Regions from separate parts of the Streptomyces sp. NPDC055243 genome, predicted to be linked through region 1. Evidence: riboswitches for the same ligand, from Rfam matches in the RefSeq annotation. Region 1 holds a riboswitch; the other holds the start of a gene.

Region 1 (4,394 bases):
GACGCGGGCGTCCGCCGGGTGAGTGGTGTCGATCATGATGAGGTCCTTCGCGGTCGTGCGGGTCAGACGAGGGTGGGCTGGAGGGCGCCCTCATGGGTGAGGAGTTCGACCTTGCGCCGCACGCCGCCCGCGTACCCACGCATCGAGCCGTCCGCGCCGATCACGCGGTGGCACGGGCGCACCAGCAGCAACGGGTTCGCGCCGATCGCGGCGCCCAGGGCCTGGACCCGCCCGCGCTCGATGCCGAGCCGCTCGGCGAGCGCGCCGTAGGTGGTCGACGTGCCGTACGGGATCTCCTCCAGGGCGCTCCAGACGCGCCGCTGGAAGTCGGTGCCGCCGGGGGTGAACTCCATGTCGAACCGGGTGAGTTCACCGGCGAAGTAGGCGGCGAGCTGCCGTGCGATCTCCGGGAATCGATCCGGGTCGTGCATCCAACTCCCGTGCACGGCTGGGGCGTTCCGCTGGCCCGGCATGGACAGTGACGTCAGCGAGACGCCGTCCGATGTCGGCTCCCCCACCAGCAGCAGTTCGCCGAGCGGGCTGCTGACGGTCGTGTGGACGGTCATCGTGGCCACCCTCTTCCCTTTCCGTTCCGCGCTTCTTCGCTTCTTTCCACCTCCCACACTGAGGTGTCGCGATCGCGCGTGCTGGCGGGATTCGGACGGGGCGTTCACGCCCTGCGGGCCTCCGCGGCGCCTGCCGGAGCCGCCGCCACCTGGCGCGTCGGTGCCGGGTCGCGCTTCTGCCGTCGCGTCATGGCGACCCCGACGAGTACGACCGCCATGCCCGCGGCCACCCGAAGACTGAAGGCCTCGTCGAGCACGACCGCGCCCAGCGCCACGGAGACCACCGGCAGCAGATAGCCGACGGTCGCGGCGTTGGTCGCGCCCTCGTCCGCGATGATCCGGTAGGTGAGGTGGAAGGTGACACCGGTGGCGAAGACGCCCAGGACCACGACGGCGATCAGGGCGGTGCGGTCCACGTGGATCGCCTCCAGGCCGCCGACCGGCAGGGCGAGCGACGTCAGGCCCGTGGCCGCCATGAGCTGGGCCGCGGAGAGGGAGAGGGTGGGCATGCCCTTCCCGACGAGGTGGTGCCCCATGTACGCGAAGCCGACGGCGTAGCTCGCCGCCGCGCCCACGATCGCGAGGGCGCCCCAACTCGTCATGCCCGACTGCTGCCACGGGGCGAAGATCAGCGACGTACCCGCGAAACCGATGAGGAGTCCGGCGAGGCGTACGGGGCGCAGTCCGCGTTCCGTGCCGATGGCGAGGCCGATCAGGACCGACCACAGCGGGGTCGTGGCGTTCAGCGCGCCCGCCACTCCGGAGTCGACGGTCTGCTGGCCGACGCTGAAGAGGCCGAAGGGCAGGGCGTTGCAGAAGAAGGCGGCGACGAAGACGTGCTTCCACGTCTTGAGGCCGCGGGGCAGGCGGTTGCGCGTACCGAAGAGCACGACCGTCAGGGTCGCGGCCCCCAGGGTGCAGCGCAGGAGGGTGACCTGCACGGGAGACAGGCCCTCCAGGGCCAGTTCGATCCAGAGGAAGGTCGATCCCCAGAGGAGGGCGAGTACGCCCACCCTGGCCGCTGCCCACGTTCGTCCGGGGACGCCGTTCACTGTCGCTCTCCTTGGTCGGGGCCTTGATGGCGGGCCCTCGCCCTCGGGCCGTTGTCAGGGAACGATGCCGTCGCCGACACGAAAGGACAAGCAACAAGTTTTGAACTTTCATTAAGCTCAGCTACATCCTCAATGCCGGCCGCTTCCCGCCCCGCCCCGTCCCTTAGGGTGAGAGGCGGGCCGTGACTGGCGCTGAGGTGGAGTACCACCGGGGAGCGGCCTGACATCGTGTCGATGCCGCGCGCCTGGGCGACTCACCCTGAAGTCCAGGAGTGGCACATGCCCCAGACTCAGACTGCTCGCCTGATGGACGGCACCGGCCTCGCCCGCCGCCTCGTCGACACCACCTCCGCGACCGCGGCGGACATCCGCCGTCGCACCGGGAACTCCCCCTGCCTGGCGACCGTCCTGGTCGGCGACGACCCCGCCTCGGTGACCTACGTCCGCATGAAGCGCGCCCGCTGCGAAAAGGCGGGCATCGAGTCACGGCACGTGGCCCTGCCCACTTCGGTCGGCACCGAGGAACTGGTCGCGACGGTCACCGGCCTCTCCCAGGACCCGACCGTGCACGGCATCCTGCTGCAGCACCCCGTGGGGCCCCACATCGACGAGCGCGCCGCCTTCGAGGCGATCGCACCGGCCAAGGACGTCGACGGAGTGACCATGCATTCCTTCGCGGCGATGGGCTTCGGCCTGCCCGGCTTCGTGTCCTGCACGCCCGGCGGCATCATGCGCCTGCTCGACGCGTACGACGTCGACCTCACCGGCAAGCACGCCGTCGTCGTGGGCCGCAGCGCCATCCTCGGCAAGCCCGCCGGCATGCTGCTCCTGGGCAGGGACGCCACGGTCACGTACTGCCACTCGCGCACCGCCGACCTCTCCTCGATCGTCCGGCAGGCCGACGTCCTGATCGCCGCCGTCGGCCGGCCGCGGTTCATCGGCGGCGCGGACATCAAGCCCGGCGCCGTGGTGATCGACGCGGGTTACAACCCGGGCAACGTCGGCGACATCGACTTCGACTCCGCCCTGGAGCGCGCGAGCCTGATCACTCCCGTGCCCGGCGGTGTCGGTCCCATGACCATCGCCGTGCTCCTCGCCCAGACGGTCGAGGCGGCGAAGCGGCAGCTCGGCCTGGACTGATCGCGGGCGCCTCGCGCCTACTTCAGGACGCTGACCCCGTTGGCCGAGACGATCGCCGCGATGGCCAGCCACTCCACCCCCTCCAGGGACTGCCCCAGGACGACCATGCCCACCAGCGCCGCGAGGACCGGGTTGACGCTCATGAAGATCCCGAAGAAACGGGCGTCGACCCGGCGCAGGGCGAGCAGGTCGGCGAGGAACGGGACCGCTGAGGAGAGGACGCCCGCGGTCACCGCGCAGGCCAGGGCCGTCGCCGTCGGCGGGTGGTGGGCCAGCACCGCGATGCCGACCGGCACGTAGAGGAGCCCGGAGACTCCCGCGGCGGCGGCCGATCCCTCGACGCCCGGGAGGCGGGCCCCGACCGTGCGGTTGAGCAGGATGTACGAGGCCCAGCAGGCCGCGGCGAGCAGGCCGAGCCCGATGCCGACGTAATCCGCGCTGGGTCGCGGGCGGGCCAGGGCGACCACCGCGGCCCCCGCCACGACCGCGCAGCCGAGGTCCACCGCACGGCGGGAGGCGGCGAGGGCGACCGTCAGCGGGCCCAGGAACTCCAGGGTCACCGCCAGGCCGAGGCCCACGCGGTCGATCGCGGTGTACAGGGAGAGGTTCATGGTGGCGAAGACAGCGGCCAGGCACAGCAGCGGCCACCACTGGCGCCAGGTGAAGGCGCGCACCTTGGGCCTGCCGACCGCGAGGAGTACGGCTCCCGCGACCCATTGCCGCACGGCCACGACACCGGCGGGACCGATGGCTTCGAACGCCAAGGCGCCCGTGGCGGCGCCGACTTGATTGGACAGGCCGCTGCCGAACATCATCGCCATGCCCGGCAGCCGACCTCGGGAACTCTCCGCCGGTTCCCCCAGGTTCGCGGTGGTCCTGCCTTCGCTCCGAGACGTTCGCATGCACCGCAGGATGCGTCACCCGCGGGCATACGAAAAATGCATGCCGGCGTTCATCTATACGCTCTGGTTATTCATTGGCTCCGGTTGTCCCTACGCTGTGGCCATGGATCTGGAACTGCGGCATCTGCGCTGCCTGGTCGCCATCGTCGACACCGGCGGCTTCACCGATGCCGCCGCCGAGCTGGGCGTCTCGCAAGCTGCGGTCTCGCGCACCCTCGGCGGGCTCGAGGAGGTGCTCGGGGTGCGCCTCCTGCACCGCACCAGCCGGAGCGTCACGCCCACGACGGCCGGGGTGCAGGTGCTCGCGCGGGCCCGGCAGCTGCTCGCCGAGGCCGAGGACCTCATCCGCGAGGCGACCACCGGACACACCCGGCTGCGCATCGGCCACGCCTGGTCGGCGATGGGCCGCCACACCGCGGAGTTCCAGCGCCGCTGGGCCGCGGGACACCCCGACGTGGAGCTGTACTTGATCCGGACGAACTCCGCGTCCGGCGGCCTCGCCGAGGGCCTCTGCGACCTCGCCGTCGTCCGCACCACCTTCAACGAGGCACGCTTCGCCAGTGCCGTCGTCGGTCATGAGCGGCGCTTCTGCGCGCTGGCGAGCGACGACCCGTGGGCCAGGCGGCGCTCCATTCCGCTGGCCGACATACGGGACCGGACGCTCCTCGTGGACCGGCGCACCGGCACCACCAGCGCCGAGCTGTGGCCCGAAGAGGCCCGCCCACCGGTGGAGT
Region 2 (4,394 bases), on a different contig from region 1:
TGGTGCTCGGTGCGTGGGTCGTCGAGGACGAGGCGGCGGGGCTCGGCATCCGGGAGTCGGCGGGTCTGATCACGGACGAGTACGCGAGGTTCCTGCCGCACGTGATTCTCTGAGGCCGGACCCGCGGGCTCCGCCAATTTCCCCGAGTACGCTGCCGGTTGATCGCGATGACGCACCCGGAGGCGAACCGAACATGGCCGACAGCAGGATCAACACCACGCAGCCTCACACGGCCCGGATCTGGAACTACTGGCTCGGCGGCAAGGACAACTACCCCGTCGACCAGGCCGCCGGGGACCAGATCCGCACCCTGCACCCCGGCATCGGCGCGTACGCGCTCGCCGACCGGCAGTTCCTCGGGCGGGCCGTGCGCCACCTCGTCACCGAGTGCGGCATCCGGCAGTTCCTCGACATCGGCACCGGTCTGCCGACCGCCGACAACACCCACGAGGTCGCCCAGCGGCTCGCCCCCGAGTCCCGCGTCGTCTACGTGGACAACGACCCGCTCGTCCTCACCCACGCGCGCGCCCTGCTGACCAGCACCCCCGAGGGCAAGACCGACTACCTCGACGAGGACCTGCGCAACGTCGACGCGATCCTCGAACACGCCGCCAAGACCCTGGACTTCGACCAGCCGGTCGCGCTGATCCTGCTCGGAGTCGTCATCTTCATCGAGGACGACTCCGAGGCGTACGGCATCGTGCGCCGTCTGCTCGACGCGCTGCCGGCCGGCAGCCACCTGGTCCTCTCGCACACGATCACCAGCCCGGCGATGCCCGACGTGGACGAGGCGGTGGCGTTCTGGAACGAGAACGGCACGCCCAAGCTCACGCAGCGCACACCCGAGCGCGTCGCCGAGTTCTTCGAGGGCCTGGAGCTCCTCGACCCCGGTGTGGTGTCGTGCAACCGCTGGCGTGCGGAGTCGACGGTCGGCGTCGAGGACGTGGCCATGTTCGGCGGAGTGGGCCTCAAGCGTTGAGTCCGGGCTGCTGAGACCGGGGCTGCTGAGACCGGAGCCGCTGAGGCAGGGGCCGCGGAGGCACGGGCCGCTGAGGCACGGGCCGCTGAGGCACGGGCCGCGGAGGCGGTACGGGGCCCGCCTCCCCGGAACTAGGCCAGCACGGCCCGCAGTTGATCAAGCCCCCAGTCCAGGTCCTCCTTGCTGATCACCAGCGGCGGGGCGATCCGGATCGTCGACCCATGGGTGTCCTTGACCAGCACCCCCCGGTCCATCAGCTTCTCGGAGATCTCGCGGCCCGTGCCGTGCGACGGCTCGATGTCGACGCCCGCCCACAGCCCGCGGCCCCGCACCTGCGTCACCGCGCCCGTGCCGGCGAGCAGCCCCAGCTCGGAGTGCAGATGCTCGCCCAGCTCGGTGGCCCGCTGCTGGAACTCGCCCGAGCTCAGCATGGCCACGACCTCCAGCGCCACCGCGCACGCCAGCGGATTGCCGCCGAACGTCGAGCCGTGCTCACCCGGCTTGAACACCCCCAGCACATCCGCGTCCGCCACCACCGCGGACACCGGCACGACACCCCCGCCTAGCGCCTTGCCCAGGATGTACACGTCCGGCACCACGCCCTCGTGCTCGCACGCGAACGTCCTGCCCGTCCTGCCGAGCCCCGACTGGATCTCGTCCGCCATGAAGAGGACGTTCCGCTCCCGCGTCAACTCCCGGACGCCCGCGAGATATCCGGCCGGCGGCACCAGGACCCCGGCCTCGCCCTGGATCGGCTCGAGGAGCACGGCCACGGTGTTCTCCGTGACCGCTTCCCGCATCGCGGTCAGATCGCCGTACGGCACGATCTCGAAGCCCGGGGTGTACGGGCCGTAGTCCGCGCGGGCCTCGGGGTCCGTCGAGAAGCTGACGATGGTTGTGGTCCGCCCATGGAAGTTGTCGCGCGCGACGACGATCTTCGCCCGCCCGTCGGGCACGCCCTTGACTTGATACCCCCACTTCCTGGCGGTCTTCACGGCCGTCTCCACCGCCTCCGCGCCGGTGTTCATCGGCAGCACCATCTCCTTGCCGCACAGCTCCGCGAGCCGCGTACAGAAGTCGGCGAACCGGTCGTGGTGGAAGGCCCGCGAGGTGAGCGTCACCCGCTCCAGCTGCTCCTTGGCGGCGTCGATCAGGCGGCGGTTGCCGTGCCCGAAGTTCAGCGCCGAGTAGCCGGCGAGCATGTCGAGGTAGCGGCGCCCCTCGACGTCCGTCATCCAGGCACCCTCCGCCGACGCGACCACGATGGGCAGCGGGTGGTAGTTGTGCGCGCTGTGCGCTTCGGCCGAGGTGATGAACTTTTCGGTAGTCGACACGGGGTCTCCGTTCGTCCTGCGGCATGGGGCGGGTGTGGCGCCCAAGTTCTATCGTCGCTCGGATCGTGGACGAGGAAACCTGCCGACCCGGCGTGCCCGCTAGGCTGCTCTCTACAGCACGGCGACTGGCGCACGGGGAACGGACCCCGAGGAAGCCGTGCGAGGCAGAACCTTCGAGGTGCCGCCCGCCTGGGCACCCCGGGACCACGACCGGAAACTCACCGCTCGCCCCGGAGGACGCCATGACTCACTCCCCTTCCTCGAACCTCGCCGCGGATTCCGCTTCCTCACGTTCCGCTTCCGCGGATTCCGCGCAGCTTCCGAACACCCTCAGCCACCCCGCGCTCGCCGCGCAGGACCCCGAGCTCTCGGCTCTCGTCGGCGCCGAGGAGCAGCTCCAGGCCGACACCCTGCGGCTGATCCCCAGCGAGAACTACGTCTCCACCGCCGTCCTCGAAGCCTCCGGCACGGTCCTCCAGAACAAGTACAGCGAGGGCTACCCGGGCCGCCGCTACTACGAGGGTCAGCAGAACATCGACCCCGTCGAACGCCTGGCCGTCGCCCGCGCCAAGTCCGTCTTCGGCGTCGAGCACGCCAACGTCCAGCCGTACTCCGGCTCCCCGGCCAACCTCGCCGTCTACCTCGCCTTCGCCGAGCCCGGTGACACCGTGATGGGCATGGCCCTCCCCATGGGCGGCCACCTCACCCACGGCTGGGGCGTCTCCGCCACGGGCAAGTGGTTCCGCGGCGTCCAGTACGGCGTCCGCCACGACACGGGCCGCATCGACTTCGACGAGGTGCGCGACCTCGCCCTCAAGGAACGCCCCAAGCTGATCTTCTGCGGTGGCACCGCCCTCCCTCGCACCATCGACTTCGCCGCCTTCGCCGAGATCGCCCACGAGGCGGGGGCCGTCCTCGTCGCCGACATCGCGCACATCGCCGGCCTGATCGCGGGCGGCGCCCACCCCTCACCGGTGCCGCACGCCGACGTGATCTCCACGACCACCCACAAGACCCTGCGCGGCCCGCGCGGCGCGATGCTGATGTCCCGCGAGGAGCACGCCAAGGCCATCGACAAGGCGGTCTTCCCCGGACTGCAGGGCGGCCCGCACAACCAGACCACCGCGGCCATCGCCGTCGCCCTGCACGAGGCGTCGCAGCCCTCCTTCCGCGACTACGCCCGCGCGGTCGTCGCCAACGCCCAGGCCCTCGCCGAAGCACTGCTCGCCCGCGGCTTCGACCTGGTCTCCGGCGGCACCGACAACCACCTGATCCTGATGGACCTCACCCCCAAGGACGTCCCGGGCAAGGTCGCCGCCAAGGCCCTGGACCGGGCCGGGATCGTCGTGAACTACAACACCGTGCCGTACGACCCGAGGAAGCCGTTCGACCCCTCCGGCGTCCGCATCGGCACCCCCTCGCTCACCTCCCGCGGTCTCGGAACGCAGCACATGCCGACCGTCGCCGACTGGATCGACCGAGGCGTCGCCGCGGCCCGTGCCGGTGACGAGGACGCCCTGACGAAGATCCGGTCCGAGGTCGCCGACCTGATGGCCGCCCACCCGGCCCCGGGCCTGCCGGCGCACTGACTTGCCTGACCGGCCTGACCGGCCTGACCGGCCTGACCGGCCTGACCGGCCTGACCGTTCTGATCGCTGGTCCGCACAGCCGCCCCAGGTCGGCCACCTCACCGGCCGGGGGCGGCAGCGTCCCTGCGCCCCCTCACACGTCCCGCAACTCCTGCCGCGGGCCGTCCTCATGGAGCCGCCGCCCGCGCAGAGAGGCGAGGAAGGGCCCCCGCAGCAGCAGCGCTCCCGCGGCTCCCGCCGCGGCGCCCGGTATCGCCCACCACCAGCCCGTGCCGCCGTCGCCCGGTATGCCATCCGCCCGTGCCGAGGCGGTCGTCGGCGGTGGGGCCGCATCCGTCTCGGGGGCTGTCGCCTGATTGCCCCCGGCTGCCGGAGCGCCCATGACCCCCAGCTTCTTGAACAGTGCCGTCAGGCGGGCCGGGTCCTTCGCCTTGTGCCACGAGCCGGTCATGGACTCCACGTCCGTCGTCGTGTGGATCCACACGGTCTCGG

The links. A riboswitch is a leader RNA that binds a small molecule or an ion and turns the genes downstream of it on or off. The one in region 1 is predicted to bind ZMP and ZTP.
Region 2: it holds a riboswitch for ZMP and ZTP, as region 1 does, so the genes downstream of both, glyA (serine hydroxymethyltransferase) here and ACIGXX_RS02850 (bifunctional 5,10-methylenetetrahydrofolate dehydrogenase/5,10-methenyltetrahydrofolate cyclohydrolase) in region 1, are expected to answer to the same signal.

Annotation. Positions count from the first base shown of each region.
Region 1 is NZ_JBITWR010000001.1:578,500-582,893, reverse strand. It holds gene ACIGXX_RS02865 (2OG-Fe(II) oxygenase) at 1-36, opposite strand, end outside; gene ACIGXX_RS02860 (methylated-DNA--[protein]-cysteine S-methyltransferase) at 63-566, opposite strand; gene ACIGXX_RS02855 (DMT family transporter) at 671-1,618, opposite strand; ZMP/ZTP riboswitch at 1,791-1,876, shown strand; gene ACIGXX_RS02850 (bifunctional 5,10-methylenetetrahydrofolate dehydrogenase/5,10-methenyltetrahydrofolate cyclohydrolase) at 1,898-2,758, shown strand; gene ACIGXX_RS02845 (EamA family transporter) at 2,776-3,660, opposite strand; gene ACIGXX_RS02840 (LysR family transcriptional regulator) at 3,764-4,394, shown strand, end outside.
Region 2 is NZ_JBITWR010000023.1:103,074-107,467, reverse strand. It holds gene ACIGXX_RS40400 (glutathionylspermidine synthase family protein) at 1-113, shown strand, start outside; gene ACIGXX_RS40395 (SAM-dependent methyltransferase) at 194-979, shown strand; gene rocD (ornithine--oxo-acid transaminase) at 1,111-2,313, opposite strand; ZMP/ZTP riboswitch at 2,425-2,515, shown strand; gene glyA (serine hydroxymethyltransferase) at 2,556-3,902, shown strand; gene ACIGXX_RS40380 (hypothetical protein) at 4,036-4,394, opposite strand, start outside.